4 regions of the Bradyrhizobium sp. USDA 4354 genome follow, and region 2 is predicted to be linked to each of the others. Evidence: predicted binding sites of a transcription regulator. Region 2 holds the regulator's gene; each other region holds the start of a gene.
The links. Region 2 encodes PhoB, which activates phosphate uptake and scavenging genes when phosphate is short. Its sites were predicted from a motif close to TGTCATNNANCTGTCAT; they were not measured.
Positions count from the first base shown of each region.

Region 1: phnC (phosphonate ABC transporter ATP-binding protein) is a predicted target of PhoB. The motif match lies at 2,198-2,214, and genes of this name have one in related genera.
Region 3: ACVIIV_RS19375 (UDP-2,3-diacylglucosamine diphosphatase) is a predicted target of PhoB. The motif match lies at 5,158-5,174, and genes of this name have one in related genera.
Region 4: ACVIIV_RS28815 (acetoacetate decarboxylase) is a predicted target of PhoB. The motif match lies at 4,662-4,678, and genes of this name have one in related genera.

Region 1 covers NZ_JBSSDC010000001.1:959,173-966,859, forward strand. Annotated here, with positions in the region: gene phnE (phosphonate ABC transporter, permease protein PhnE) at 1-217, opposite strand, end outside; gene phnD (phosphonate ABC transporter substrate-binding protein) at 290-1,225, opposite strand; gene phnC (phosphonate ABC transporter ATP-binding protein) at 1,289-2,098, opposite strand; gene ACVIIV_RS04610 (transferase hexapeptide repeat family protein) at 2,273-2,944, shown strand; gene ACVIIV_RS04615 (alpha-D-ribose 1-methylphosphonate 5-triphosphate diphosphatase) at 2,941-4,134, shown strand; gene ACVIIV_RS04620 (DUF1045 domain-containing protein) at 4,153-4,851, shown strand; gene ACVIIV_RS04625 (hypothetical protein) at 4,855-5,448, opposite strand; gene ACVIIV_RS04630 (selenium-binding protein SBP56-related protein) at 5,532-6,932, opposite strand; gene ACVIIV_RS04635 (dihydrodipicolinate synthase family protein) at 7,280-7,687, opposite strand, start outside.
Region 2 covers NZ_JBSSDC010000001.1:1,119,828-1,127,514, reverse strand. Annotated here, with positions in the region: gene pstS (phosphate ABC transporter substrate-binding protein PstS) at 1-451, shown strand, start outside; gene pstC (phosphate ABC transporter permease subunit PstC) at 610-1,599, shown strand; gene pstA (phosphate ABC transporter permease PstA) at 1,601-2,446, shown strand; gene pstB (phosphate ABC transporter ATP-binding protein PstB) at 2,443-3,264, shown strand; gene phoU (phosphate signaling complex protein PhoU) at 3,276-3,992, shown strand; gene phoB (phosphate regulon transcriptional regulator PhoB) at 4,007-4,714, shown strand; gene ACVIIV_RS05375 (GcrA family cell cycle regulator) at 4,950-5,462, opposite strand; gene ACVIIV_RS05370 (acetylornithine transaminase) at 5,922-7,130, shown strand; gene argF (ornithine carbamoyltransferase) at 7,130-7,687, shown strand, end outside.
Region 3 covers NZ_JBSSDC010000001.1:4,250,613-4,258,299, forward strand. Annotated here, with positions in the region: gene ACVIIV_RS19350 (CHRD domain-containing protein) at 1-268, opposite strand, end outside; gene ACVIIV_RS19355 (c-type cytochrome) at 423-1,346, shown strand; gene ACVIIV_RS19360 (Lrp/AsnC ligand binding domain-containing protein) at 1,358-1,603, opposite strand; gene ACVIIV_RS19365 (PAS domain S-box protein) at 1,699-3,642, opposite strand; gene thiD (bifunctional hydroxymethylpyrimidine kinase/phosphomethylpyrimidine kinase) at 3,998-4,798, shown strand; gene ACVIIV_RS19375 (UDP-2,3-diacylglucosamine diphosphatase) at 5,198-6,010, shown strand; gene ACVIIV_RS19380 (glycosyltransferase family 4 protein) at 6,010-7,053, shown strand; gene ACVIIV_RS19385 (threonine/serine dehydratase) at 7,212-7,687, shown strand, end outside.
Region 4 covers NZ_JBSSDC010000001.1:6,171,106-6,178,792, reverse strand. Annotated here, with positions in the region: gene ACVIIV_RS28830 (FAD-binding oxidoreductase) at 266-1,735, opposite strand; gene ACVIIV_RS28825 (hypothetical protein) at 1,888-2,382, shown strand; gene ACVIIV_RS28820 (patatin-like phospholipase family protein) at 3,444-4,619, opposite strand; gene ACVIIV_RS28815 (acetoacetate decarboxylase) at 4,849-5,628, shown strand; gene ACVIIV_RS28810 (transporter) at 5,738-6,754, shown strand; gene ACVIIV_RS28805 (carbohydrate porin) at 6,792-7,687, shown strand, end outside.

The sequences.
Region 1 (7,687 bases), 160 kb from region 2:
GCGTGAGGATGCGGTCGAAATAGCTGACGAAATTGCCGAAATAGGTGAACAGCGTGCGCAGATTCACTTCGGCGCCGATCGCGGCGAGAACCAGCGCTGCGGCAAAGATCGCAGCTCCCAACAGCAGGCGGAGCCGACGCCGCGAAACCGCCTGGCGATAGGCAGCGTTGAGCGCGGCGAGCTGCTGCTCGGGAAGGATCGAAACCGCTGTCGTCATCGCTCGAAACAGGTCCCGTCAAAGAAAGAGCCGGGTCCTTGGGACCCGGCTCAGGTGCATCGTCCCGAAGACTCAGGACGCCTTCTTTTTACGCAGCGCGTCGACGAACTTGATCAGCTCGATCGTGCCATCCCAATCCTTGGTGGTGGCGGGATGGAAACCCTTCTTCTGGCCGTCGGAGAGACGGTCGAACGCGGCCTTGTCCTTGGCCGGCGCGTCGAAGAAAGCCTTGGCGATGGCAGCTTTGGCGTCTTCCGGCAGGTCGGAGTTGTAGGCATAGGGGCCGTTGATGATCGGCGCCGACTTGTGGATGATGCGGAAATCGTCCTTCTTCATCGCCGAGCCGTCGGCGTTCTTGAGCATGCCCTTGGTCAGCATCTGCGCCAGCGTGGAATCATCGTCGCTGGTCCACTGGTTGGCGGCAACGTCGACCGTGCCCTGCGAAAGGGCCAGCATCGCGTTCTCGTGACTGCCGGTGAAGACGACCTTGCCGAAATAGGTATCGGCATCGTGGATGCCCATCTTGTCGAGCTCGAAGCGCGGCACGTTGTTGCCGGAGGTCGAGTTCGGGTCGACGAGGCCGAGGTTCTTGCCCTTGAGGTCGTCGACTTTCTTGTAGGGGCTGCTCGCCTTGACGAAGAACACCGAGTAATAGCCGGTCGAGCCGTCGGCGTTGATGTCGTTGGCGAAGGCGTCGGTCTTGACGCCGGTCAAGCGGGCGCGGGCGAACGAGGCCGAGCCGTAGCTCGCGATGTGGATGTTGCCGGCGCGCTGGCCTTCGATGACCGCAGCGTAGTCGTTGGCGATGCGCAGCGTGACCTTCACGCCCAGTTCCTTGGACAGATAGCTCACGAACGGTGCCCAGCGCTCGGTGACGCCGGAGGCGTTCTCGGCGGGGACGACCGCGAAGGTCAACTCGGGATATTTGGCCTTCCAGTCGTTCGCCGAGGCGGAGGCTGTGAACGCGAGCGCGGCGGCGCCGGCAAGAACTAGTCTGCGAGTAAACATGGTACCCTCTTCATCGGTTGGGGGCGGTTGACGCAATACTGGCAACAAAAGATGCGACGCGGCTCAGGCCGCCGCGGCGGTTCCGAGCGCCGGCACGCCCTCGGGCGCCGGGACAGGCATGCCGCCCATGACGTCGGCGGCTTCGAGATCGTAGAGCTCGCGCGCGACGTGATCGGTCAGCGCGGACGGCACGCCGTCGAACACCACGCGGCCGGCAGCCATGCCGATCAGGCGGTCGCAATAGGTCCGCGCCAGATCGAGCGAATGCAGGTTGCAGAGCACGGTGATGCCGAAATGCTTGTTGATGCGCAGCAGCGCATCCATCACGATCTTGGTGTTGCGCGGATCGAGCGAGGCGATCGGCTCGTCGGCGAGGATGATGTCGGGCTGCTGCACCAGCGCGCGGGCGATGGCCACGCGCTGCTGCTGACCGCCGGAGAGCTGGTCGGCGCGCTGGGCAGCGAGCGAAGCGATGTCGAACTGCTCGAGCGCCGACATCGCCAGCGCCTTGTCCTGCTCGGGCCAGGCCTGCGACAGCGAACGCCAGGCGGGCATCGTCGCAAGGCGCCCCATCAGGACGTTGGTGAGCACGTCGAGCCGGCCGACCAGGTTGAACTGCTGGAAGATCATCGCCGAGCGCGCGCGCCACTGCCGCAGCTCCTTGCCGCGCAGCAAGGTGACGTCGACGCCGTCGAACAGGATGCGCCCCCCGGTCGGCGTCACAAGCCGGTTGATGGTCCGCAACAATGTCGACTTGCCGGCACCGGATCGCCCGATCACACCGACAAAGCCGCCGGGGGAAACTTGAAACGAAGCGTCGTCCACCGCGGCTTTTGCGCCGAAGCGACACGTCAGACCATCCACCACCAGCATGCACGGCTCCAGAGTAGCTGGAGCCAACCGCTAACGCCCGCGCTTAACACTTGTGTGACAGCACCGCTGCAGTGCGGCGATCCTGCACACCTCATCCCCTGTCATCTCAGCGTCATGACATCGTCATCAAGCCGCTCGAAGAGAGACGCCCGCCCTCGCACCTCTGGATGCAACATGGCCGCCAAAACCCTTTCGGTTCAGCCGACCATCGATCCCTCGGCCAAGCTGCATGAGACCAGGCTCGGCGCCTATACCGAGGTCGGCGAACGCACGATCCTGCATGAAGTGACGATGGGTGACTACTCCTATGTCGTGAACGACTCGCAGATCACCTACAGCACCATCGGAAAGTTCTGCTCGATCGCGGCGATGACGCGCATCAATCCAGGCAACCATCCGATGCATCGCGCGACACAGGCGCATCTCACCTACCGCTCCAGCGCCTATTTCGAGGGTGAGAGCGACGATGCCGAGTTCTTCGACTGGCGGCGCCAGCATCATGTCCATATCGGCCATGACGTGTGGATCGGCCATGGCGCGATCGTGCTGCCGGGCCGCAACATCGGCACCGGCGCGGTGATCGCCGCCGGCGCCATCGTCACCAAGGACGTGCCGGCCTACACCATCGTCGCCGGCAATCCGGCCCGGATCGTGCGGCGGCGATTCTCGGAGGAGATCGCCGGGCGCCTCGCGAAGCTCGCCTGGTGGGACTGGGATCACGACAAATTGCGCGAGGCGCTGCCCGATTTCCGCAGGCTCGGGATTGAAGATTTTCTGTCGACATACGAAGCACGGGCGAGCTCACTCACCAATTCGCCTGCCAGCAAACGAAGCGCGGTCGCGTGACAGACATATTCCTTGAAGGCGGCCGGGCCCTGATCGGCGCCGAGCTCGTCGAAACCTCGCTTCTCGTGTCCGGAACGGACATCGCGCAGGTCGCTGCTTCTCGCGGCCGGGCGCGGCTCGCGATCGATGTCCGCGATCTGCTGGTGCTGCCCGGCATCGTTGATCTGCATGGAGATGCCTTCGAGCGCCAGATGATGCCGCGCGCCGGCGTCGATTTCCCGATCGACGTCGCGCTCGCGGACAGCGACCGCCAGGCGATCAGCAACGGCATCACCACCGTGTTTCACGCCACGACCTGCTCCTGGGAGCCGGGTCTGCGCAGCGCCGACAATGCACGCGGCCTGATGGAGGCGATCGAGCGGCAGCGCCCGCAATTCGCCGCCGACACCCGCTTCCATCTGCGCCACGAGACCTACAATCTCGACGCCGAGGCCGAGATCAGCGAGTGGCTCGCCGAGGGCCGCGTCGACCTGTTCGCCTTCAACGACCACATGGACGGCACCGTCGCCGACATGGCCAAGCCGCGCAAGCGCAACCGGATGGTGGAGCGCACCGGCCTTTCGAGCGAAGAATTCGACCGGCTGGTCGAGCGCGTGATCTCGCGCGCCGACAAGGTGCCCGCTTCGGTGTCGCGTCTGGCCGCTTCTGCCCGCGCGGCCGGGGTGCGGATGCTCTCGCATGATGACGCTACCCCGGCGATGCGACAGGAGTTTCGCGAGCTCGGCGCCGACATCGCGGAGTTTCCGATCAACGAGGAGACGGCGCGGGCGGCAGCGAGCCACGGCGATGCCATCGTCTATGGCGCACCGAACGTCGTGCGCGGCGGCAGCCACACCGGCTGGACCAGGGCATCCGACATGATCGCCAAGCGGCTCTGCTCGGTGCTGGCGTCGGATTACTACTATCCCGCGCAGTTGCTCGCCGCATTCCGCCTCGCCGCCGACGGCGTGCTGCCGCTGACGAAGGCCTGGGATCTGGTCTCCGCCGGCCCGGCGCGCGCGACCGGCCTCACCGATCGCGGCATCCTCGCAGAGGGACGCCGCGCTGACATTCTCCTCGTCGACGACAGCGTGAAGCTGCGGCCGCGGCTGATCGCGGTGATCTCAGGCGGCAAGCTCGTGCATCTCACCGATGCGACGCGGCTGCTCACAGCAATGGTCGCGCCGCGCGAAGCTGTCGCGGCAGCGTGAATCGGCTATGCTGAGTCGATGACAGGTTTTCCCCGCTACGCGATCTATTTTGCCGCAGGCGCCGACAGCGTCCTCTCCCGCTTCGGCGCCGAGCTGCTCGGCTATGACGCCCATACGGGCGACGAGATGCCGTTCCCGCGCGAAGCGCTGCAGATCGCGCCGGACTGGCGCGAGGTCAGCGCCGACCCCCGCAAATACGGTTTTCACGGCACGCTGAAGGCGCCGATGGCGCTGACATCAGGCAAGACCGAGGCCGAACTCATGGCCGCCTGCGCGACGTTCGCCGCCAAGCCGCAGGCAATTCCGGTGATCCGCCCTGTCGTCGATACAATCAGCGGCTTCATCGCCGTCATTCCGGCCGAGCCGGTCGATGCGCTTCAGCAATTTGCCGCCGACTGCGTTCGTGAATTCGATTCCTTCCGCGCCGCCCTCACCGCGGAAGATCGCGCGCGGCGGAAGCCCGGCAGACTCACCGAGCGCCAGCGCGATTATCTCGACCGCTGGGGCTACCCTTACGTGATGGAGGAATTCCGCTTCCACATGACGCTGACGGGACGGCTGGACGCGGAACGGCGTGGGCCGATCCTGGAGATGCTGCGGGGACGATTTGCGGCGCGTGGCATCGACAAGCTGGCGATCGACCGCCTCGCCCTGTTCAAGCAGGACGAGACCAAAGCGCGCTTCCGCATCATCGGCGAATGGGCTTTGGCACGGTAGCCCTCAGCGCCAGCTCGCAAGATTGAAGGCGAGCGCCACCGCTCCGACCAGAACGAGGCTGGCCGCCCAGACTGCATCGAGATTGAACCAGCTTCGCGAGACGAACTTCAATCCCAGATAGCGGTAGACGAGCCAAGCCAGACATCCGCCGGCGCCGACCATGGCGGCAACGTGCACCACGGACACCAGCACCGCCATCCCGACGTTTGCCTTCATCAGCGCGCCCGCCGCCTCGTGTCCGGCGTCGAGCTCGAAGGCCTGGCAGAGCCCGAGATAGATCGGCACGAGCATCAAGGCGGCGCCGTGAGCAATGGCGACGGCAAACGACCAGAGCAGCAATTGCGTCGGCGGAATTCGTGCCAGCGCGCGGGGATGGCGCCGAACGATCAAGCGATAGACGCCGAAGCCGATGACGAGAAGGCTCGCGACCAGCTGGATCCGACGCTGCCACTGCGCCAGCACGAGCAGGAACGCGAATGGCAGCAGCACGAGAAGCGTTGCCAGGAGGTGCCCGGCCGCGAGAGCCCACAACGCGCGAAAGAGCGCGCGTGGGCTCTTGTCCATGAGCCCGGCCGAAACCGCGAGCGGCCAGCCCATGCCCGGATTGACCCCGTGGTAGAGACCGCTCGCAACAAGCGCGAGCCACAGCCAGCCGAGTGCCGGGCTCGCATGCCCCCAATCTAGACCGACGGGTAGCAAAAGGAATCCGTCGAACAGTCGCCGCCCTCGAGCCTGATCTGGTGCGCACGATATCCGTCGGGGAAGCTCACGAAATAGTCCTTGTCGAGCTCGAGGCCGCCGTTGCGACCGACATTGGCCATGACCTCCACGCCCGGAACCCCGTCGGGATAGAACTGGTCGTCCCAGGTGGAATAGAGCGAGTTGGTCCAGTACACGCGCCTGCCGTCGCGGCTGATCTCGACCATCTGCGGGCCGGCCGCAAAGGCCTTGCCGTTCGGATGCGGCGTGCGGCGCGCGATGCCGCCGATGTGGACCGAGCCCGCAAGCTGCGGCTTCCTGGGATCGCTGACGTCGTATTGGCGCATTTCGCCGGTGCCCCAGCAGGAGACATAGAGGAACCGGTCATCCATCGACAGGTCGATGTCGGTCACCAGCGGCGGCACGGCGCCAAATCCCTGCAGCAGCGGCGGAAGCTTCTCCTTGGGCGCGGGTTCGGGAGGGATCGTCGCCGTCTTCTCGGCATGGAATTTTCCACCCTCGCGCCACCAGGTCCAGATCGATGCTTCGAGGTTGGTGGTGTCGACCACGACGCCGACGAAGCCGTACTCGCGAACCGGATCGTGCGCGGGCCGCACCTCCAGCGCCATCTGATGATTGGCGCCGAGGTCGATGGTCTGAACGTTGCGACGGGCGCGAAGGTCCCAGAAGTGGAGACGATGACCATATTTGTTCGACAGCAGATCTTCCGGGACGATCCCGTTCTCGAACTGCGGCGGCAACGCCCATTCGCTCGTCACCATGTAGTCGCGCGGCAGATTCCACCAGAAATCATAGTGCAGCGTCTGCGGGCCACGGTCGATCTCCCATCGTCCAAGGACTTCGAACGTCTCGCAATCCATGATGAAGACGCCGGGAGGACCGTTGGTGCCGTCCTTGCCGCCACCGCCCAGCGTACTCACGTAAATGCCGTCCGGCCCGCAATGGATCGTGTGCGGCCGCGAGTAGCCGGTCTTCTTGAAGACCTCCTCCGGTTCGATGATCTTGTGGATCTTGGCTTTCGTCGGATCGGGCTTGGTGTCGATGACGTAGATCCGCGACGAGCGCAGCCCGGGGATGATGAGATAGCGCCGCTCGATGAAGGCGTGTCCGGCGAGCGGCGACAAGGCGGAGGAGCAGGCATTCCAGCCGAAGTGATGAAACTCGTCGCCCTTGTTGGGCATCGTCACGGTGTGGACGATCTGGCTATAGCTCGGCGATCCCGGCTTGACGTCGATGACCGCGAGAGCATCCGGCTTGGAGAAATCCGGACTGAGCAGCAAGGTGTAAGCAAAGTTCTCCGCAGGTGCTTCCATCGCAAGCTTGGGCGATGCGTGAAAGGTGGGATCCGGCCTCATCGTCATGGCACTGCCTCCCTGTTCTGTCGGTTCGCGCCAACCTGGCTCGGGATAACGGCATAATGAAGAGGTGTTGCGTGATGTCTTGGGATTCTCCGCAGGCCGGTTGGCGAGCGTACAATATGCCATCGCGAAGCTGCGGGAAACGGTCCGGGCGCGCTAATTCGACGCCTTCAGGCGAAATGGGCGTCCCTCGTCATTGCGAGCGAAGGCGGACAAGTCGCTCCTCGCAGCCTTGTGGGCAAAGGCGCAAAGCGCCGTGCCCACCGCTCTTCCCGACGGCGCGCAAGTTGGTGGGCACGCTTCGCTTTGCCCACCCTACGACAGCTTCACGCAATGACGAGGGGAGAGAGCTACTTCCCCCACCGCAGCGCCAGCGCATCGCGCTCCTTGGCGAGCTCAAGCAGGCCCGCGCGCGTCGCCGGATGCAGCGGTTGCAGCGGATGCCGCACCGTCTCGGACTTGATCACACCGCCGGCCTGCATCATCACCTTGCAGGCGATCAGGCCGCATTGGCGGTTCTCGTAGTTGATCAGCGGCAGCCAGCGTTCATAGGCGGCCTTCGCCTTCTCGCGATCACCGGCGAAATAGGGATCGATGATCTGGCGGATGCCGTCGGGATAGCCACCGCCGGTCATGGCGCCGGTGGCGCCGGCGTCGAGGTCGGCCAGCAGCGTGATCGCCTCCTCGCCGTCCCAGGGCCCCTCGATGTCTTTGCCACCCGCCTCGATCAGGCTGCGCAGCTTGGCCGCGGCGAAGGG
Region 2 (7,687 bases):
GTGGCCGGTTGGCGTTGGCGCCAAGGGCAATGAAGGCGTATCCGGCAACATCAGCCAGACCAAGAACTCGATCGGCTATGTCGAGTACGCCTATGCCAAGCAGAACAAGCTGACCTACACCGGCCTCGTCAACAAGGCCGGCAAGCCGGTGCAGCCGACTGTGGAAGCCTTCCAGGCGGCCGCCTCCAACGCCGACTGGGCCAAGGCGCCCGGCTACTACGTCATCCTGACCGACCAGCCCGGCGAGAAGTCCTGGCCGATCACGGCGGCGACCTTCATCCTCATGCACAAGGACGCCACCGACAAGGTGGCCTCGCAGGAAGCCATCAAGTTCTTCCGCTGGGCCTTCAAGAGCGGCGGCAAGGCGGCCGAAGAACTCGACTACATCCCGATGCCGGCCAGCGTCGTGACTCTGATCGAGAAGACCTGGGCTGCGGACATCAAGAGCTAAGCAAACTCTCGTGTCCCGGACGCGGTGCGGCATGAAATGCCGCTCCGCAGAGCCGGGACCCACAAACGCCAGGCCCCGGATAGGCTAGCGCCGTATCCGGGGCGCGAGAACAAAAACAAGCGTATATCAAACGGGCACAGGGGATCGGCGTGGCAGAGATGGCCGTTCAGAGCGATGTAATCGACGACGCCGGACCGTATGACCGCGCCAAGGCCTTGAGCGCGTTCAAGCTCGGCGATGTCACCTTTTACTGGATCACGCGGCTTTCCGCTATCTCGGTGCTGCTGATCCTCGGCGGCATCATCATCTCGCTGATGGTCGGTGCGTTCCCGGCGATGAAGGAATACGGCATCTCCTTCCTGTGGACGCAGCGCTGGGCGCCCTCGGCCGATCCGCCGGTGCTCGGCGCGCTCGGGCCGATGTACGGAACGCTCGTCACCTCCTTCATCGCGATGCTGATTGCCATTCCCGTCGGTCTCGGCATTGCAATCTTCCTCACCGAGCTCTGCCCGCAATGGCTGCGCCGCCCGATCGGCATGGCGGTCGAGCTGCTCGCCGGCATTCCCTCGATCATCTACGGCATGTGGGGCTTCTTCGTGTTGGGCCCGTTCCTGGCCAACACCTTCCAACCCTTCATGATCAAGGTCTTCGACGGCGTCCCTGTGCTGGGCGCGATCTTTGCCGGGCCCCCCTCCTATCTCAGCCTGTTCAACGCTGCGCTGATCCTCGCCATCATGGTGCTGCCCTTCATCACCTCGATCTCGGTCGACGTGTTCAAGACGGTGCCGCCGGTCTTGAAGGAAGCCGCCTACGGCGTCGGCTGCACCACCTGGGAAGTCGTTCGCAGCGTGGTGATCCCCTACACACGCGTCGGCATCATCGGCGGCGTCATGCTGGCGCTGGGCCGCGCCCTCGGCGAGACCATGGCGGTGACCTTCATCATCGGCAACTCGTTCCGCATCTCCTCGTCGATCTTCGCCCCAGGCACCACGATCTCGGCGGCGATCGCATCGGAGTTCGCCGAGAGCGACGGCCTGCACCAGTCCGGTCTGATCCTGCTCGGTTTGCTGCTGTTCGTGTTGACGTTCTTCGTGCTCGCAGCTGCGCGGCTGATGCTGATGCGCCTGGAACAGAAGGCGGGGAAGTGACATGAACCCGATTTACGCACGCCGCCGCCGCGGAGACATCATCATCCGCGGGCTCTGCATCGCCGCTGCCGCCTTCGGCGTCACCTGGCTAGCGCTGATCCTAATCACGCTGCTCTACAACGGCCTGGCCGGGCTCAACCTCCAGGTCTTCACTGCTGACACGCCGCCGCCCGGATCGACCGAGGGCGGCCTGCGCAACGCCATCGTCGGCTCGCTGATCATGACCGTGCTCGGCGTCGGCATCGGCGCGCCGCTCGGCCTGTTCGCCGGCACCTATCTCGCCGAGTACGGCCGCAACGACAGGCTGACCTCGGTGATCCGTTTCATCAACGACATTCTCTTGTCGGCGCCCTCGATCATCATCGGCCTGTTCATCTACGGCGCGGTGGTGGTGCCGATGCGAGGCTTCTCGGCGATCGCAGGCGCGCTGGCGCTCGCCGTCATCGTGATCCCGGTCGTGGTGCGCACCACGGAAGACATGCTGCTGCTGGTGCCGAATCCGCTGCGCGAAGCCGCCAGTGCGCTCGGCCTGCCGCGCTCGCTGGTGATCAAGCGGATCGCCTATCGCGCCGCGCGCTCCGGCCTCATCACCGGCGTGCTGCTCGCAACTGCCCGCGTCGCCGGGGAGACTGCGCCGCTGCTGTTCACCGCGCTCTCGAACCAGTTCTTCAGCCTGGGTCTGGACAAGACGATGGCCAACTTGCCCGTGACCATCAACAATTTCGTGCAGAGCCCCTACGCCTACTGGAAGCAGCTCGCCTGGAGCGGCGCGCTGCTGATCACCCTGACCGTGCTTGCCCTGAACATTGGCGCGCGCATCATTGGCGCCGAGAGGACTGCAAAATGAGTGAAATGTCTATTTCCGTCAGCGCGCCGACCGTTCATCCCGGCTCGCAGCCGCTGCCCGAGGCGCCCGCTAAGGTCACCGCGCGCAACCTGAATTTTTACTACGGTGAGCACCACGCGCTGAAGAACATCAATCTGGCGCTCGGTACCAATCGCGTCACGGCCTTCATCGGCCCGTCCGGTTGCGGCAAGTCGACCCTGCTGCGCATTTTCAACAGGATGTACGATCTCTATCCTGGCCAGCGCGCCACCGGCCAGCTGCTGCTCGACCACACCAACATTCTCGACGCCAAGCTGGACCTCAACCTGCTGCGGGCGCGGGTCGGCATGGTGTTCCAGAAGCCGACGCCGTTCCCGATGACGATCTATGAGAACATCGCCTTCGGCATTCGTCTGTATGAGAAGATCTCGAAGTCGGAGATGGACGACCGCGTCGAGAAGGCGCTACGCGGCGGCGCGCTGTGGAACGAGGTCAAGGACAAGCTCAATGCCTCCGGCCTGTCGCTTTCCGGCGGCCAGCAGCAACGCCTCTGCATCGCGCGGACCGTCGCGGTGCGGCCCGAGGTGATCCTGTTCGACGAGCCCTGCTCGGCGCTCGATCCGATCTCGACTGCCAAGGTCGAGGAGCTGATCCAGGAGCTGTCCGAGAACTACACGATCGCGATCGTCACGCACAACATGCAGCAGGCGGCGCGCGTCTCCGACAAGACCGCCTTCATGTATCTCGGCGAGCTAATCGAGTTCGATGACACCAGCAAGATCTTCACGTCGCCGAGCGACCGGCGCACGCAGGATTACATCACCGGCCGGTTCGGCTGAGGAGACGGAACATGGGTTCTGAACATACCGCAAAGGCCTTCGACACCGACCTCCAGGAGCTCACCCGCCTGGTCGCCGAGATGGGCGGCATAGCCGAGCGCATGATCGTCGATTCCGTCGACGCGCTGATCCGCCGCGACGTCGCGCTCGGCCAGCGCGTCGTCGCCACCGACGCCGAGCTCGACGCGCTGCAGAAGCGCATCGAGGAGCGCGCCGTGCTCACCATCGCCCGCCGCCAGCCGATGGCAGTCGACCTGCGCGAGATCGTCGGCGCCATGCGCGTTGCGACCGATCTCGAGCGCATCGGCGACCTCGCCAAGAACATGGGCAAGCGCGTCGCGGCGCTGGAGACGGACTTTCATCCGCTCAAGCTGTTCCGCGGCCTGGAACACATGACCGACCTCGTGCAGCAGCAGGTCAAGTCGGTGCTGGACGCCTATGCAGCGCACGATCTGCCGGCGGCGATGACGGTGTGGAAGGGCGACGAGGAAGTCGATGCTATCTGCACCTCGCTGTTCCGCGAGCTCCTCACCTATATGATGGAGGATCCGCGCAACATCTCGTTCTGCATCCACCTGATGTTCTGTGCCAAGAACATCGAGCGGATCGGCGACCACGCCACCAACATCGCCGAGACCGTGTTCTACATGATCGAGGGCCAGGCGATCACCGACAAGCGGCCGAAGGGCGACATGACGACCTTCGCCACGACGGTGCCGAATACCTAAGGAGCGACGACAACATGGGCGCACGCATTATGGTGGTTGAGGACGAGGAGGCTCTCACCGAGCTTCTCCGCTACAACCTCGAAGGCGACGGCTATGACGTCGAGACGGTGATGCGCGGCGACGACGCCGACACCCGCCTCAAGGAGCACATTCCCGATCTGATCGTGCTCGACTGGATGCTGCCGGGCCTGTCGGGCATCGAGCTGTGCCGGCGGCTTCGTACCCGCCCCGAAACCAAGCAGCTGCCGATCATCATGCTTACCGCGCGCGGCGAGGAGAGCGAGCGGGTGCGGGGACTTGCGACCGGCGCCGATGATTACATCGTCAAGCCGTTCTCGGTGCCGGAGCTGCTTGCGCGCGTGAAGGGCCTGCTCAGGCGCGCCAGCCCCGAGCGGCTCGCCACCGTGCTCGCCTATGGCGATATCGAGCTCGATCGCGACAAGCGCCGCGTGGCGCGCTCGGGCCGGCCAATCGATCTCGGCCCGACCGAATATCGTCTACTGGAGTTCTTCCTGGAGCATCCGGGCCGCGTGTTCTCGCGCGAGCAGCTGCTCGACAGCGTCTGGGGCCGCGACATCTACATCGACGAGCGCACCGTCGACGTCCATATCGGCCGCCTCCGCAAGCTGCTCAATCTCGGCCGCGAGCAGGATCCGATCCGCACCGTCCGCGGCGCCGGCTATGCGCTGGACGATCGCTTCGCGAAGGCCGAGCAGACGTAAGGGGTTTGGGAAGCCTTAGCGACACACTCAGTGTCGTCCCGGACAAGCGCAATCCGGGACCCATAACCACAGAACGTGAATGCTGCGCGGTAAAGATAACTCCGAGTCCGTAACCACATCTCGCGGTGGCTATGGGTCCCGGATCTGCGCGCGCTTTTGGCGCGCTTGTCCGGGACGACATCGGATGTGTTGAGCCGTCATCGTGTGACGACTGCCATCAGCTAGATCAACAAACTCACCGCGTGCCCGGCTTCGCCGGCGCGCGACGGCGATCCGCTGCGGGCTGATAGGCCACGCGCGAATGCTGGGCGCAGTAGGGCAGGCCGGACAGCGCCTTGCCGCCGCAGAAGAAGAAATCCGGGCTCGATGGATCGCCGACCGGCCAGTGGCAGGTCGCCTCGTTCAATTCCAGCAGCGACAGCCGCTGGCTCATCGGCACCACGTTGTCGTAGGTAACAGGCTCGGCCTCCACCTCGACCTCGAAGGCCTGCGCCAGCGCGGTGTTGCCGCGCGCGACCGGGCGGGTCACCCGCATCATGTGCTGCGCGGGCCGCGCCTTGCGCGGCCGGGGCGCTGCCGATGAAGGGCTCTTGGCGCGGCCGGACAGGCCGAGCCGGTGCACCTTGCCGATCACGGCATTGCGGGTCACATTGCCGAGCTCCGCCGCGATCTGGCTGGCCGAAAGTCCGGCCTCCCAGAGCTTTTTCAGCTGCTCGACGCGATCATCGGACCAGGTCAAAACCGTCATTGCACCCTTTCCCTCGCTGCGCGCCTGCCATCCTGGGGCCTTCGCAGCGAATGCCTAAAGCCTTGAAAAACCCGTGCCGCCCGAATCCCTTAAGGCTCGCCGGGCGCGCTCAAGACGCCCGAACGTTTACGCCGGTACATGAGGACTCTTGGGATCAGAACCGCTGCACGAGATGTCGTATCTGACAGGCTAAACGCTACAATATGGCGTGACTCCCGCGCAAGAGTCCGCCGACTCGCTTCCACATGTTCCGTGGTGAAAACCCCGCAAAATCGGCACCGCAAGACTACGGATTGAGCGTTTCGCGAGGCTTTCCGGGCGGCATTGACACCCGTCTTGCCAAGCATAAGATAGTCTTACGTGCCGCCCTTAAAAGGCGGCACGTTTCGTTTTCCGGGCCGGTCGATGGTGCGTTGCGCAATGCACGCGTCACACCGTCCGCAACATTCAAGTGACGTCATGACCAAGAGCGCCGCGCCGCATTTGCTCCCCGTTTTCGCCAGGGCCGACCTCGGTTTCGAGCGCGGCGAAGGCTGCTGGCTGATCGCGGCCAATGGCGATCGCTATCTCGATTTCACCTCGGGCGTGGCGGTGAATGCGCTCGGCCACGTTCATCCCGCGCTGGTCAAGGCGTTGCAGGAGCAGGCGACGAAGCTGTGGCACATGTCGAACCTGTTCCAGAGCCCGGACGGCGAGAAGCTCGCAAGCCGTCTCTGCAACGAGAGCTTTGCGGATTTCGTGTTCTTCTGCAATTCCGGCGCAGAGGCGCTGGAAGGCGTGATCAAGCTGGTGCGCCACCATCACTTCTCCAAGGGACACCCGGAGCGCTACCGCATCATCACCTTCGAGGGCGCCTTCCACGGCCGGACACTGGCGACGCTCGCCGCCACCGGATCTGCAAAATATCTCGAGGGCTTCGGTCCGCCGATGGACGGGTTCGACCAGGTGCCACATGGCGATCTGGAAGCCGTGAAGAAGGCGATCGGCCCGCACACCGCCGGCATCCTGATCGAGCCGATCCAGGGCGAGGGTGGCGTTCGTTCTGCGCTTCCCGGCTTCCTGAAGGCGCTGCGCGAGCTCTGCAACGAGCACGGCCTATTGCTCGCGTTCGATGAGGTGCAGACCGGCATGGGCCGCACCGGCGATCTCTTCGCTTATAGGCGCACCGGCGTCACACCTGACGTGATGTCGCTCGCCAAGGCGCTCGGCGGCGGCTTCCCGATCGGCGCGGTGCTCGCGACTGCGGACGCGGCCGCTGGCATGGGGCCCGGCTCGCACGGCTCGACCTTCGGCGGCAATCCGCTCGCGATCTCGGCTGCGAACGCCGTGCTCGACGTCATGCTCAAGCCCGGCTTCTTCGACCACGTGCAGAAGATGTCGCTGCTGCTCAAGCAGAAGCTTGCCTCCGTGATCGACCGTCATCCCGATATCGTCAGCGAGGTGCGCGGCGAGGGCCTCCTGATCGGTATCAAAGCCGTGGTGGCCTCGGGCGATCTCGTCGCGGCGCTGCGCGCCGAAAAACTGCTCACCGTCGGGGCCGGTGACAATGTCGTGCGCTTCCTGCCGCCGTTGATCGTCACCGAAGCGGAGATCGAGGACAGCGTCGGGCGGCTCGAACGCGCCTGCACTGCGATCTCGTCCAGCCACACCAAGCGGGCGGCAAGCTGATGAGCAAGACGCCCAACAAAGCTCCAAAGCACTTTTTGGACATCAACGAGCTGCCGCTGTCGGAGCTCAAGAGCATGCTCGCCGCCTCTTCCGCCATGAAGGCAAAGCAGAAGGCGCATCAGCCGGTCAGGCCGCTCGAAGGCAAGACGCTAGCGATGATCTTCGAGCGTCCCTCGACCCGCACCCGCGTGTCGTTCGACGTCGGCATGCGCCAACTCGGCGGCGAGGCGATCATGCTCACCGGCGCCGAGATGCAGCTCGGCCGTGGCGAGACCATCGCCGATACTGCGCGCGTGCTGTCGCGCTATGTCGACGCCATCATGATCCGCATCCTCAATCACGATGCGTTGCTGGAGCTTGCGGCCAACGCCACCGTGCCTGTCATCAACGGCCTGACGCGACGCTCGCATCCCTGCCAGGTGATGGCCGACCTCATGACCTATGAGGAGCACCGCGGCCCGATCGAGGGCAAGACGGTGGCCTGGACCGGCGACGACAACAACGTGCTGGCGTCGTGGGCGCATGCCGCCGAGCGCTTCAAGTTCCAGCTCAACGTC
Region 3 (7,687 bases), 3.1 Mb from region 2:
CCGCGACGCCGGCGTTCTTGCCGGCCTCGGCGGGACCATGGAAATGGGCGGCAGTGGCAGGGCCGGAGAGCCCGGAATAACTGACAGTCCACGACAGCTTCTTGCTCGCAGCGTCATAGTTGAGCTCGGCCGTTCCGGTGGCGCTGCTGGTGTTGGCGGGGACTTCGGATTTGCCGTCCAGCGTCGCCTTCAGTTTCTCCGCGCTGGCCGGTCCGGCGAACACTACGGCAGCTCCGAGTGCCAGTGTGGCAAAAACGGCTTTGGTCATGGGTCTCTCCCTGTTGACGCCTGATTGCTGTCAACCTTCAAACAGTACGTCATGCGGTTTATTCCCGCATTACAGCCGGACCACCTAAAATATTCGTGGCTGGATCGGGCGCGGCATCACACTTAAGGTCGCGCGCTCACGATGGGATGATTGAATGCTGCGACAAACGATTCTCGCTACGCTGATCACCGCCGTCGCGGCGTTCGGCCTCTATTGGTGGTTGACCGCTCCGGCGGCGCTGGCCTTGCCGGCGCCGACACGCAACCCCGATCTCGCCAACGGGCAGGAGCTGTTCAACGCCGGCGGCTGCTCGTCCTGTCATGCGGTGCCCAACCAGCCCGATCGCCTGCGGCTCGGCGGCGGCCTGGCGCTCGGCTCGCCGTTCGGGACGTTCTACGCCCCCAATATTTCTCCTGATCCGACCGACGGGATCGGCCGGTGGAGCGAGGCTGATTTCGTCAACGCCGTGATGCGCGGCATCTCGCCCGCGGGCACGCACTACTTCCCGGCGTTTCCCTACACGTCCTATCATCTGGCAGGGATCGATGACGTCCGCGATCTCTTCGCCTATCTGAAGACGCTGCCGCCGGTGTCCGGCAGAGTGCGCGACCACGCACTGCCCTTTCCCTTCAATATCCGACGCAGTGTCGGCATCTGGAAACTGCTGTTCATGGACAGCGGACCGTTCGTCGCGGATGCTTCACGCTCGCCGCAATGGAATCGCGGGGCCTATCTCGTGAACGCTTTCGGCCATTGCGTTGAATGCCACAGCCCGCGCAATCTGCTCGGTGGCATCGTCACGGCGCAGCGCTTCGCCGGCGGCCCCAATCCGGAAGGAGAGGGTTGGGTGCCGAACATCACGCAGCAGGGCATCGGTAGCTGGAGTGAGAGGGATATCGCCGATTTCCTCGAGACCGGCGACATGCCCGAGGGCGACAGCGCCTCGGGTGCGATGCGGCCGGTCATCAAGAATATGGCGCAACTGACCGCAGAAGATCGCGCCGCGATGGCCGCATATCTGAAGTCGCTGCCACCGGTGCAGGGACCGACACCGCCCAGGCGCAAGGAGGGCGGCTAGCGCAGCCGGCGCTAGCCCGTGCCGAATGCCTTGAAGGTGATGATGGTGAGGGTGTCCTGGATGCCCGGCAGCACCTGCACCTTCTCATTTACGAAATGGCCGATGTCGGTGTCCTTGTCGACATAGAACTTCACCAGGAGGTCGTATTGACCGGCCGTGGAGTAGATCTCGGAGGCGATCTCGGCTTCGGCAAGCGCGTTGGCCACCGTATAGGACTGGCCGAGCTTGCATTTGATCTGAACGAAGAAAGGAACCATCGCGGGCACTCCGAAAGCGTATCTGGCGGCTAATAGGCCAAAACCAGCCGGATTTAGCAAGCGAACTTGCTGGGTCGTCCGAGGTGCACGCCGTTCTAGGAAGGGACCACCGCCGCGGCTAATGCATCCCTGAGCCGCTGGGCGAGCTCGACCTTGCGATAGGGCTTGGTCAGCACGATGGCTTGTGCCCGCGCGCGGCCTTGCTCGACCAGGGTCTCCAGCGCGTAGCCCGAGGTGAACAAGACCGGCAGGCCGGGACGAACCCGCAGCGCCTGATCGGCGAGCTCCCAGCCGCTCATGCCGCCGGGCATCACGATATCGGTGAACAGCAAGTCGATGCTGGGATCGCTCCGCAGCTGCTGCAAGGCGTCCTTGCCGTTGACCGCGGCAACGACGCGATATCCGAGAGCTTCCACCCTGCGAATGACGGAGGAGCGGACGAACGGATCGTCCTCGGCGATCAGGATCGTCTCGTAGCCGCGCGGCGCCGTGTCCTCGCCGTCTGGAAGATCGGGATGTGATTGTCCGGTGTTCGCGCGCGGCAGGTAGATCCTGACCGTGGTTCCAAGGCCTGCCTCGCTGTAGATCGAGACATGGCCGCCTGATTGCTTTGCAAAGCCATAGACCATGCTGAGGCCGAGACCCGAGCCCTTGCCGACCTCCTTGGTGGTGAAGAACGGCTCGAAGGCGCGTGCGGTGACATCAGGCGCCATTCCTTCGCCGTCGTCGGTGACCGAGATCAACGCGTAGCTGCCGGGTGCGACCTCGGGGTGAAGGGCGCGATAATCGTCGTCGATCGCAGCCAACTCCGTGCTCAGCATCAGATGTCCTCCCGATGGCATGGCATCCTGCGCGTTGAGCGCCAGGTTCAGCACGGCGGATTCGAGCTGGGCGCGATCGGCAAAGGCCAGGATCGTGCCGGGCCCGGAGGTCGTCCTGATCTCGATGTCTTCGCGCAAGGTGCGCTTGAGCAGCTTGAACATGGAGTCGAGCAGGCTCCGGCAATCGATCGTCTGAGGCTGGAGCAGCTGGCGGCGGCTGAAGGCGAGCAGCCGCTGCGTGAGCTCGGCGCCCCGTTCGCCCGACTGGCAGATGTCGTCGGCAAAGCGCCTGAGGTCGGGCCTCTCCTTGAGCTGCTCGCTCAGGTGCTCGGCATTGCCGATGATGACGGTCAGCAGATTGTTGAAATCGTGCGCGATGCCGCCGGAGAGCTGACCCACCGTCTCCATCTTCTGCGCCTGCTGAAGCTGCCGCTCGGTCAGCTTGCGCGCGGTCAGGTCGTGGACGATGCCGACGAAGATCAATTCGCCGTCCTGTCGCGCCTGCCCCACCGACAGGTCCACCGGAAAGGTCGAGCCGTCCTTGCGCAGGCCGATGGCCTCGCCGCCGGTCTCGAAATGCCTCGCCTGGCCATCACGCGCCGCATCGGCGTCGGGCATCAGCATGCCGACCTTCCGGTCCATCACCTCGTCGGCACGGTAGCCGAACAAGCGCTCGCAGGCCGGATTGAACAGCAGGATGCGGTCCTGCGCATCGAACAGGATGACGCCGTCGACCGCGGTTTCGACGATCGCGGTGAGACGCGCCACGCTCTCGCGCATCGCGCGCTGGGCGTCCCGGACCTGCTGCAGCAGGAGCGTGGCATCGCGGCGCCTGGTTTCCTCCTCCTCGAGCGCGGCCTGGACCTGTCGCAGCTCGAACGGCGAGGGGATCGTCAGGATCTTCGGCAACAGCGGCCAGAGCGCGCCCGCCGTGACCACGGATGCCACCGCGGTCGCGGCCTTGACGATGCCCTCGATGCCGTAGACCGGAACCCAGAGCGTATAGATCGACAGCACATGGGTCAGGCCGCAGGCCATGATGAAGATCGCGAACGCCCAATAGACCCAGCCGAACTTGAGGTCGCGCCGCCTGGTGACGAGGATGGCGAGGGCAAACGGGATCGAGAAATAGGCGGCGGCAATGCAGGCGTCGGAAACGACATGAAGCCAGATCAGCTCAGGCTCCCACAACAGGCAGATGCCGTGCGGCGAAAGCATGGACGAGTCGAGGAGACGTTCGAAAAAGGCCCACATCGTTCCACCCCAAGATCCTGTTCCAGGTGGCTTGCTGGCCGGGCGACCCGCAACAACGGTGTCGCTTGGACGGTTCCGCCACCTGACGTCTCACGCAATCGGCAAAGCACGCCAAGGTGCGAGACTATACCAAGGTCCGGCGAGGTTGCATTTCCAAGCCCGCATCATTGCGGGCCCCCGGCCCGCGCTGTGCCGACTGATTCGCGGGACGCGCAACCGGTTGGCGAATCACGTCTCGCCGCGGCTCGGCTGCTTGCTGGCGTGCCACGGCCGGGCTAGGACAGGCCATGGCGGCGTCCTCAAGCAAATGTATCCCGCGATGACCACCCCGGTCGCGCTCACCATCGCCGGCTCCGATTCGAGCGGCGGCGCCGGCATTCAGGCCGACCTGAAGACCTTTGCCGCGCTCGGCGTCTATGGCGCCTCCGTGATCACGGCGCTGACGGCGCAGAACACGCGCGGCGTCACCGGCATTCACGCGGTGCCGGCCGAATTCGTCACCGAACAGATCGATGCCGTGTTCTCCGATCTCGACATCGGCGCGGTGAAGATCGGCATGGTGGCCCAAGTCGCCAGCATCGATGCCATCGCGGCCGCGCTGTCGCGCTGGGCGCCGGGGCATGTCGTGCTCGATCCCGTCATGGTGGCGACCTCCGGCGATCGCCTGCTTGCCTCTGAGGCCGTCGACGCACTGCGCACCAGGCTGATCCCGCTCGCGGCCGTGATCACGCCGAACCTGCCGGAGGCTGCGGCTCTGCTCGACGAGCCGGTGGCGGCAAGCGAGGCCGAGATCGAACGGCAGGGACGCCGCCTGCTGGCGCTCGGCTGCCGCGCCGTTCTGATCAAGGGCGGGCACGGGGAGGGCGCGGAGAGCATCGACTATCTCGTCGGCGCCGAAACCACGATCGGGCTCGCCGCGCCCCGCATCGCCAGCAAGAACACCCATGGCACCGGCTGCTCGCTGTCATCGGCCATTGCCGCGGGGCTGGCCAAGGGCGAGGATCTGGAAAACGCCGTGCGCAACGCCAAGGCCTGGATCAGCGCCGCGATCGGCGCCGCCGACCGCTTCAGCGTCGGCCAGGGCCATGGGCCGATCCATCATTTCCACAAGTTCTACTGACGCGGCGGTCCGCGGGAGCGCGGGCGTTCGTCTGTTCAGCGCTGCTCGTGTGGGTAGTTCACCCTCCCCTGGAGGGGTCCGGGACGAGAGTAGCTCGCCCGTGGGTCGGCTCACATTGAGCGCAGCGAAATGTGAGACGGGGTGGGGTGAAGGTCTCTCCGCGTCCGACAGTGCCCGAGAGGAGAGATCACCCCACCCCGCTCGCGCTGCGCGCGATCGACCCTCCCCCTCCAGGGGAGGGGAGGATTGCTGCGGCGCCCCCTGCGGCGCCATGTCGCCTGATTGTCGCATGCGACTGATATTCGCGGGGAGGGCGAGGCGAAGTTTGATTCGTGTCTGAGGTGCCTCAAGGTTCAATCGGTCATCCCCCTGTCACGGGACATTGTTACAGGCTGGCGCATGGGAAGTTACGATGTGAGTGACGAGAGCCCGGAGCGGCGCTTTCGCACGTTGTTCATCTCCGACGTCCATCTCGGAGCCCGCGGTTCTCAAGCCGACCTTCTGCTCGACTTCCTGCGCTACCACGATGCCGACACGATCTATCTCGTCGGCGACATCGTCGACGGCTGGGCGCTGAAATCGAGCTGGCACTGGCCGCAATCGCATAACGACCTCGTCCAGAAGCTTTTGCGCAAGGCGCGCAAGGGCGCCAAGGTCATCTACATCCCCGGCAATCACGACGAGTTCCTGCGCAACTATTACGGCACGCATTTCGGCGGCATCGACGTGGTCGAGAACACCGTCCACACCGGCGTGGACGGCAAGCGCTATCTCGTCATCCACGGCGACATCTTCGATCTCGTGGTGCAGAATGCGCGCTGGCTCGCCCATCTCGGCGACAAGGCCTACGACTTCGCGATCCAGATGAATCGCCTCGTCAATTTCTTCCGCCGCCTGTTCGGCGTGCGCTATTGGTCGCTGTCGCAATGGGCCAAGCAGAAGGTCAAGAACGCCGTCAACTATATCGGCGCGTTCGAGCAGGCGCTTGCGGCCGAGGCGCGACGCCACGACGCCGACGGCGTGATCTGCGGCCATATCCATTACGCCGTCATCCGCGACGAGGCCGGCATCCGCTACATGAATTGCGGCGACTGGGTCGAGAGCTGCACGGCCCTGGTCGAGCATGACGACGGCCATTTCGAGATCATCACCTGGGCCGATCATTTGCAAAGGCCGGCAGCCGTTCCGCAGGTCGCAGCAAGGGCCGCCTGATGCGCGTCCTGGTCGCGACCGACGCCTGGCACCCGCAAGTCAACGGTGTGGTTCGGACGCTGACCAAGCTTGCTGATGCCGCGGAGGCGCTTGGCGTCGAATTCGCGTTCCTGACGCCGCAATCGTTCCGCACCTTCGCGATGCCGAGCTATCGCGACGTGCGCCTTGCCATGCCGCGCCCGGCCCGGATCGCAAGGCTGATCGAAGAAGCGCGTCCGGACAGCATCCACATCGCGACGGAAGGGCCGATCGGCCTGATGGTCCGCCGCTATTGCCGTCAGCGCAAGCTGCCGTTCACGACCAGCTTCCACACCCGCTTCCCCGAATATGTGCGCGCCCGCGTGCCGGTTCCGGGCTCGCTGATCTGGCGGGCGCTCCGCCGATTCCACAGCCCCAGCCGCGCCGTCATGGCGGCGACCCCTGCGCTCGCGCGCGAATTGACCGAGCGCGGTTTCGACAATGTCGTGCTGTGGCCGCGCGGCGTGGATACACGATTGTTCCATCCCCGCGTCATTGATCTCTGCCTGCCCGCACCGGTGTTCCTGTCGGTCGGCCGGGTCGCGGTGGAGAAGAATCTCGAGGCGTTCCTGGACCTCGATCTGCCCGGCACCAAGGTGGTCGTCGGCGACGGCCCGGCGCGCGCCGCGCTGGAAGAAGCCTATCCGGATGCAATCTTCCTCGGCGAGAAGCACGGCGAGGCGCTGGCGGAAATCTATGCCGCGGCCGACGTGTTCGTGTTCCCGAGCAAGACCGACACCTTCGGCCTGGTCCTGCTGGAGGCGCTCGCCAGCGGCCTGCCGGTGGCGGCCTTCCCCGTGAAGGGACCCCGCGACGTCATCGGCGATGCGCTGGTCGGCGCACTCGATCACGATCTGCGCAACGCCTGCTTCGCCGCGCTCGACATCTCCCGGCAGGACTGCGTCGCGTTTGCCGCCAACTACACCTGGGAAGCCTCGGCGCGGGTCTTCATCGACAGCATCCAGGCGGCCGGGGCGGTGCTGCCCGGCCGGACCGGCGCGGAACAGCCACGCTTCGTGGCCTAGAGCTATCTCGATCCGATGGATCGAAATAGCTCTAGATTCTTGTTTTGACGCGTTTTCTTCACGCGAACCGGTATCCACTTCGCTCGAAAACGCTATGGGGGAAATCCTCCCGCGGAGGTGTCTTGCCCCCGTGTCATCGGCCGCGATAACATTCCGCCATGACCGAACAGCTCCTTCCGGTCGGCCCTGCCGACATCGATGCCGCGGCGCGCGTGATCGCGCCTTATGCCATCCGCACCCCGCTGTTGTCCTTCCCCGTGCTCAACGAGCGCGTCGGCGCGAAAGTGTTCCTGAAGCCGGAGATGCTCCAGCGCACCGGCTCGTTCAAGTTCCGCGGCGCCTTCAACAAGGTATTCTCGATCCCCCAGGACAAGCGCGCCGGCGGCGTCGTTGCGTTCTCCTCCGGCAACCACGCCCAGGGCGTGGCAGCCGCGGCAAAGATCCTCGACATGCAGGCGACCATCGTGATGCCGGCGGATGCGCCGCTGTCGAAGCGTGAGCGCACCAAGTCCTACGGCGCCGAAGTCGTGCTGTACGATCGCGATCGCGATGACCGCGAGGCGATCTCGCGCGGCATCGCCGAAAAACGCGGCGCGACGCTTGTAAAACCCTATGACGATCCCTTCGTGATCGC
Region 4 (7,687 bases), 5.1 Mb from region 2:
AATGGTTGCTGCGCGACGAGGGCACGTTTTCGTCCTGGAGCAGCACGTCGGGGGTGACGTCTGGATGGCCTATGACGCCAACTCGGGCGGGCGCGCGACGCGAATCCACGCGCGTTCATTGCGAGGGTATACGATCGTCAATCCGCGCGGCGGTTCGATGGCTTGAGGACAGCGGACACCACTCTCGACAAGACCGTGGACGGGTCGCAACATCTTTGCGACCCACCCACGCTGGACCAATTATTGGCGCCGGGCGCGGCATCGGTCACAGCCGCAGTACCTTGCCGGGATTCATGATGTTCTGCGGATCGAGCGCGCGCTTGATGGTGCGCATGATGTCGAGCTCGGTCTTGGATCGGTAGTGGCTGAGCTCGTCGAGCTTGTCGATGCCGATGCCGTGCTCCGCCGAGATCGAGCCGCCCATCGAGGTGATGAGATCGTTCACGGTCCGCGTGATGGCGCCCTTGTATTGGGCCAGCGTCTGCTGATCCATGCCCACCGGCCCCATGAACGAGAAATGCAGATTGCCGTCGCCGATGTGTCCGAGCGGGTAGGGCCTGATGCTCGGGAGAATGTCGAGCACGGCCCTGGTGCCCTTGTCGATGAACTCCGGTATCCGGGAGATCGCCACCGACACGTCGTAGCTCAGCCCGGGTCCTTCGGCCCGCGAGGCCTCGGCGACAGCTTCCCGGATTCGCCACATGTTGCGCGATTGGCCGACGGTCTGAGCGATCGCGGCATCGAGCACGCGGCCGGCCTCGAGCTGATCGGCGAGAAACTGCTCAAGCTTCTCGGCCATGCCCTCGGTCCCGTCCCGGCGTGGGCGCGCAGACGACCATTCCATCAGGAGATACCATGGCGTCTCCGCCTTGAGCGGATCCTGGGTGCCGGGAATATGGCGGAGCACCATGTCGATCGCGCTGCGGCTCATCAGCTCGCAGGAGCCGACATTGTCTTCGGAAGCGCTATGGGCTTCGGACAGGATCTCCAGGGCCGCGCGTGGATCCCGGATCGCCAGCCATGCGGTGCAGACGTCCTTCGGTGCAGGCCATAGCTTGAGCACGGCCTTGGTGATGATGCCGAGCGTCCCTTCGGCGCCCATGAACAGATGCTTGAGGTCGTAGCCGGTGTTGTCCTTCTTCAGCGCGCGCAATCCGTCCCAGACCTCGCCGCTCGGCAAGACGACCTCGAGACCCAGCACGAGGTTGCGGGCATTGCCATAGCGCAGCACCTGCACGCCGCCGGCGTTGGTCGAGAGGTTGCCGCCGATCATGCACGAGCCCTGGGCGCCGAGACTGAGCGGCAGGAACCTGTCGTGCTGGCTTGCTGTCTCCTGCAGCGTCTGCAAGACGCAGCCGGCCTCGACCGTCATCGAATAGCCGACGGGGTCGACCTCCAGCACGCGGTTCATGCGGCCGAGCGACAACACGATGCCGGTGTGCGCAGGCCAGGGCGTCGCCCCGCCCATCAGGCCGGTGTTGCCCCCCTGCGGCACGATCGCGATGCCGTGCTCATGGCAGAGCCGGACCACCTTCGACACTTCCTCGGTGCTCCCGGGACGAACGACGGCGCCGGCACCGCCAACCAGCAATCCCCGCCAATCGGTCACGAACGGCTGCTTGCCGTGCTCGTCCTCGATAAGACCCTTCTCGCCCACGATCGCGCGCAACGCATCGCGCATCTCGGCGGTCAAGGGAGCGGTCGGGATGATGGGTTCGGAGGACGGAGCAGGCATTTGTTTCCCCTGGGTACATCTTGGCGTGTACTCGATGTGCCGATCCCGGCAACGTTCAGGCAATCTTTGCAACATTTCTAGACATCTTCGTCAACATCCCGCGGCTGTTCGAGCCTAGAACGCGCCCAGATTTACGGATCAGGATCGGCAGAATGCTTTTGAAGTTTTCGGCGGCGCGTATCGGCATTGGCGCCGCCTGCCTCGCGCTCGTCGGCATCAGTCCGCTATGCGCAGAGCCGGTGTTCGACAGTTTGGCCGGCGCATGGTCGGGCATCGGCACGATGAAGCCGTCCGACGGTCCGCGCGAGAAGGTCCGCTGCAAAGTGTCATACAACGTCACCAGGCCCGGACGGTCGCTGACGCTCGATCTGCGCTGCGCCAGCGATGCGTACAAGATGGTCCTGTCCGCGAACATCGAGCAGAGCGGGACGGAGCTTTCCGGTAACTGGTTCGAAAGCGAATACCGGCAGGGCGGCAAGGTCTACGGCACGAACAAGGACGGATTGATCGAGGCGCGAATAGAGGGAAACACAGTGGCCGCGCTGGTGACGATCCAGACCAGGAGCAATCATCAATCCTTTCTGATGGAGGCACCGGGGTCCTGGATGTCCGAGGTCGCGATCGAATTGAACAAGGAAGCGAAGTGACCCCGATCTTCGCTCATGCGCAACAATTCTCCATACGCAGCAATTGTTCTTCGCTTGGTGGAGCGGCATCGCAACCGCTATCGTTGCCTTCAGGCCCTAGAACTCCCCAAGTTCTATAGCCTGAGGACCGCCGCCTCGGCCCTGGACGTTGACACTCCCCGAGCAGCCGGCGGCGGTCCTCTCTCCTGTCTCGGCTGCTCTCCGATTTGTAACAGCCGATTGCTGAGCGGGCCGAGCCGAGGCGAACGACCTGCGGACCCGCTAAGTCATTGATCCGCCAAGCCCCGGCTACTGTGCATGGGGTTGTTTTCGCGTTTTTGTTTGAGAGGGGCTGCCTCAGCCCAAGAAATTCGCTTTACAAGAATTCGGATATCCCGTATGCTTTGCCCATCCCGGCCCGCCACAAGGGGCGTTTCGCGATCGTCACGAGACGCGGGCCGGGAGGCGGTGGCCGCGACGGCGTCGTCGCGCGAGGCAGGCTGCAGGGCGGGAAGCCCCCGTGAGCAGCGGTGCGCGCGGTACGACACGGCGCTGACAGCGTCCTCGTTGGGCCGCGGTGGTGAGCGCACGCCAGCTATCGCAGACAGGGGCGGGGATGTGCGCGGAGGCAAAATCGTGTGGTCCTGACGCCCGGGGTCTGTGCGTCAAGTGTTGCGGTGATGTGTGTTGCCCGACCGGGCACGCGCATCAGTCATCCGCAAGGCGACGGGGGCAATAGTGCATCGCTCCCCGGGGAGAGCGCGACATAAGCCGTAAGGCCGGACGATCGGCTTCACCTGTTGTCCACCCGTGCGCGTCTTGTTCGCACACGGGACCGCGGGTGCCAGCCGGCGCCCGGCCTTCCCTGCGCCCTTTCTGAACAAGAGGGGCAACGAAGAGAGCAAAGCTCGGGCGAAACGAGTCGCGAGAATGCGAAAGTGTGTCTACAAGCGGAATGCGAATTGGTGGTGGAGACGACGCAACTTGCTCCGTCATTGCGAGCGCAGCGAAGCAATCCAGCCGGTCTCCGCGGAGGGTTACTGGATTGCTTCGCTGCGCTCGCAATGACGAGGAAGACAGAGTTACGCCCACTCCGTCTCCCGGTGCACGTCGTGCACCACGAGGCCCATGCCTTCGTCCGGCATCTTGATCCAGTCGCGGCGCTTCAGCGTGCGCTTGGTGTCCTCATAACCGCTGGTCCAGTGCTCGCGCATCGAGGTGCCCGAGAACTCGTGGTCCTTGGCGTCGCCCTCGTAGGCCTTCTGCTGGTAGATCAGATGCAGGATCGCGATCTCCGGCATGTTGCGCAGGCTCGTCTTGAGCTTGCGCTCCTCCTCGGAGAGCTGCTCGTCCGGCAGCTTCGCCAGCGCCTTGTGGAGCAGGACCTTGAGGTTGTGCGTGCGGCGGTAGACGTCGGTGTTGTGGCGCGTGCGCGAGGAATACATGATGTCCTTGTGGCGGGCCATCACGTCCTGGATCGAGCGCGGCAGCACGCCGCGTGCGCTGAACAGGTCGACCTGGAACACCAGCGAATTGAGCGAATCCTCCTGGTCGAGCAGATGCTGCAGCGGCGTGTTGGAGACGATGCCGCCGTCCCAGAAATGATCGGTGCCGATCCGCACCATCGGCAGCGCCGGGGGCAGGGCGCCGGAAGCCATCACGTGCTCCGGCCCGATCTCGTCATGGGCGTTGTCGAAATAGATGAAGTTGCCGGAGAGCACGTTGACCGCGCCGACCGCGAAGCGGACCTTCTTCTCGTTGATCAGGTCGAAGTCGACGAGCTCGTTGAGGCTCTCCTTGAGCGGCATCGTGTCGTAATAGCTGGTCGCGGTCCGCGCGCCGACAGGGCTGAACCAGGGATTGACCTGGTGCGGGGTGAAGAAGCCCGGCTGGCCCAGTGCGGACGTCATCCACGCGCTGGTGAGATTGCGCCACTGGCGGAAGACGTCGCCGTCGGGCGTGTAGTGCCAGATCTTGCGGTTGGTGATGCGCTCCCAGAAGATGCGCAGCGCCTCCAGCCGCTTCTCCGGCCTGTTGCCGGCGATGATGGCGGAGTTGATCGCGCCGATCGACACGCCGCAGACCCAGTCCGGCTCGATGCCGGCCTCGTGCAGCGCCTGGTAGACGCCGGCCTGGTAGGCGCCGAGCGCGCCGCCGCCCTGCAGCACCAGTGCGACCCGGTCGCAGCGCTCGGGCCGCCAGCCCCGCAAGGGCGGCTGATGTGTCGAATGCATCGGTTGCGACGTGCGGGCGTCCATGCTGTGCCTCCCTCGCGTATTCCCGAACGATTGCGTCCCGCGGTGACGGCGTGATGACAGAGTTGGCGCCGATGCATCGGCTGCATGCACTGGCTCAGCAGGAATGGCAGCGGTCGCGTGCCTGACGGAAATCCTTCACATCGCAGTCAATGAGGCCGGCTAGCACTTTGCATCACCGCACGACGCTGCCGGGCAGGCACTAGAGACATCACACAGCAGGAGACAACCGATGCGCAGGGAAGACGTGCTGAGACTTCCGTCCATGCCCGCGGCCGGGCCGAGCTATCCCGCCGGGCCCTATCGCTTCGTCAACCGCGAATTCCTCGTCATCACCTACGAGACCGATCCGGAGCTGATCCGCGCCGGCCTGCCCGAGCCGCTGGAGCCGATCGATCAGCCGATCGTGCATTATGAATGGATCAAGATGCCGGACTCCTCCGGCTTCGGCAGCTACACCGAGTCCGGGCTGGTCATCCCGGCGCGCCTCAACGGTGAGGAGGTCAACTTCGTCTCGCAGATGTATCTGGACGACGATCCGCCGATCGCCGCCGGCCGCGAGATCTGGGGCTTCCCCAAGAAGTACGCCCATCCCAAGCTCGAGATCGTCAAGGACACGCTAACGGGCACGCTGGAATATGCCGGCCAGCTCGTCGCCATGGGCACGATGGGCTACAAGCACGAGAGCATGGCCGGCAATGGCGATCTCACCCGCGCCACGCTGTCGAAGACGCAGGTCAACCTGAAGATGATCCCCGGCGTCGACGGCCGGCTCGAAGTCTGCCAGCTCGTCGCTATCAACCTCGTCGACATCGTGCCGAAGGGCTCGTGGATGGGGCCCGGCCGCTTGCATCTGGTACCGCATGTCAATGCGCCGGTCGCAGATTTCCCGGTCCGGCGCTGCCTCGGCGCGCACCATTACATCGCCGACCTGACGCTGCCGTTCGGTCGCGTCGTCCATGACTACATCAGGGAAGCCGAGGCCGCCGCGACCGAGCTGGCGGCGGAGTAGGGGCCAACATCAAACTGTAACACTGGCGTAATTGAGTACCCGCGTGGGTCCGGAAGATGCCGTCAGCCATCTTCCGGATACGGGGCATTGTCGACGGTTGGGGTTGGCCATGGCTGAGCCGGCAAAGCTTGTCAGCGCGATAACGAATGCCGAGCCTGCCATTCCCGGTCTCGTCTGGGCGTTCCGCCTGCATAGCGACGGCAGCGCCGAGGCGCTGCCGATCGACCAGCCGATCGAGTTCAGCCATGACGGCCGGCTCTGGCTGCATTTCAACCTGACGGATGCGCGGGTGCGGCCGTGGATCGCGGCATCAACGCTGCCGCCGCTCGCGCGCGAGCTTTTGCTGTCGAACGACACGTTCCAGCAGCTCCACGTGATCGATCACTGCGTCTACGGCGTGTTCTCCGACCTCGTGCGCGAGATCGATAGTCCGACGGAGGAGGCCGCGTTCCTGCGCTTCGCCATGACCGAGCATCTCCTGGTCAGCGGCCGCCATCACGCCCTGTGCTCGGCGGAAGCGACGCGCCGCGTGCTTGAAGGCGGCTACCGCGTCGACAATGTTGCCCATCTCCTGGAGAAGATCGTCGACGAGGTCGCAGACACGCTTGACAGGATGACCGACAAGCTCGGGCAGGAGATCGACGAGATCGAGGAGCGGATTCTCGCTGACGATACTAGGCCGGAGATGCGCCGCAATCTGGGCCGGCTGCGCCGGACCTGCGTCAGGTTGCATCGTCAGCTCACCGGCCTGCGCGTGCTGTTCCACCGCCTCGACCAGAAGGACACCGATCACCTCGCGCCGGCCTTGCGCATCCACGCCGGCAAGCTGGCGCAGCGGCTGGACGGCCTCGATCACGACATCGTCGAATTGCGCGAACGCAGCCGCCTGCTCGAGGAGGAGCTGCGTTTCAAGAACGAGGAGGAGAGCAATCGCCACCTCCATACGCTGTCGATCGTGACCTCCATGCTGCTGCCGCCGACGCTGGTCACCGGCATCTTCGGCATGAACACCAAGGGCCTGCCGCTCACCGATGTCGAGACCGGATTCCTCTGGGCGGCGGTGCTGATGGCCTCCTCAGTCGGCGCGGCCTACCTGTTCATGCGACGGACGGGCATATTCAAGTAGCGTATCGATCGTGAGTTGGCGTGCCCAGAGATCTCCGTTGCGACGCGCGGCCACGATTGCGCTGGCGTGCACGGCCGGGAGCACCAACGGGTTTGCGGGCGCCAAGGACGAGAACGCGGCCGGATGGCTGTTCCCAAGATGGTTCAACGAGTGGCATGACGGCCTCGCCAACAAGGGCCTGAATTTCGGTGCGATCTATATCGCGGACAATATCGCCAACACTTCCGGCGGCGTGAAGCGCGGCGCCATCCATTTCGGCCGGCTCGATCTGTCGGTTGATGCCGATCTCGACAAGCTGGTCGGCTGGACCGGCGGCCGCTTCTACGCCAATGCCCTCGTGATCTACGGCCGCGGGCTCTCCCGCAACCATGTCATGAACCTCGCCACCATCAGCGAGATCGAGGCGCTGCCCGACCAGCGGCTCTACAATGCCTATTTCGAGCAGAGTTTCTTCAATGATCGGCTGAACATCAGGGCCGGCCAGCAAGCCGCCGATGTCGAGTTCTTCGACAGCCAGACCGACGACCTCTTCGTCAACGGCACCTTTGGCTGGCCGGCGATCAAGGCCTCCAACCTCCCGGCCGGCGGCCCGGCACCGCCGATCGCGGTGCCCGGTATTCGCATCAAGGCTGCGCTATCAGACAGGATCACCGCCTATGGCGCGGTGTTCAACGGCGATCCGTCAGGGCCTGGCGATATCGATCCGCAATTGCGCGACCATCATGGTCTGGCCTTCCGCGTCAACGATCCGCCCTGGGTGATCGGGCAGGTCCGCTTCAACTACCACATCGGTGTCGGCGGCCGTCCGCTCGCCGGCAGCTTCACGCCGGGCGCGTGGAAGCACTATGGCTCGTTCGACAGCCAGCGCTTCACGGCAGAGGGGCAATCGATTGCCGATCCGTCCGGGAGCGGCATCCCCGCAAAGCTTCGCGG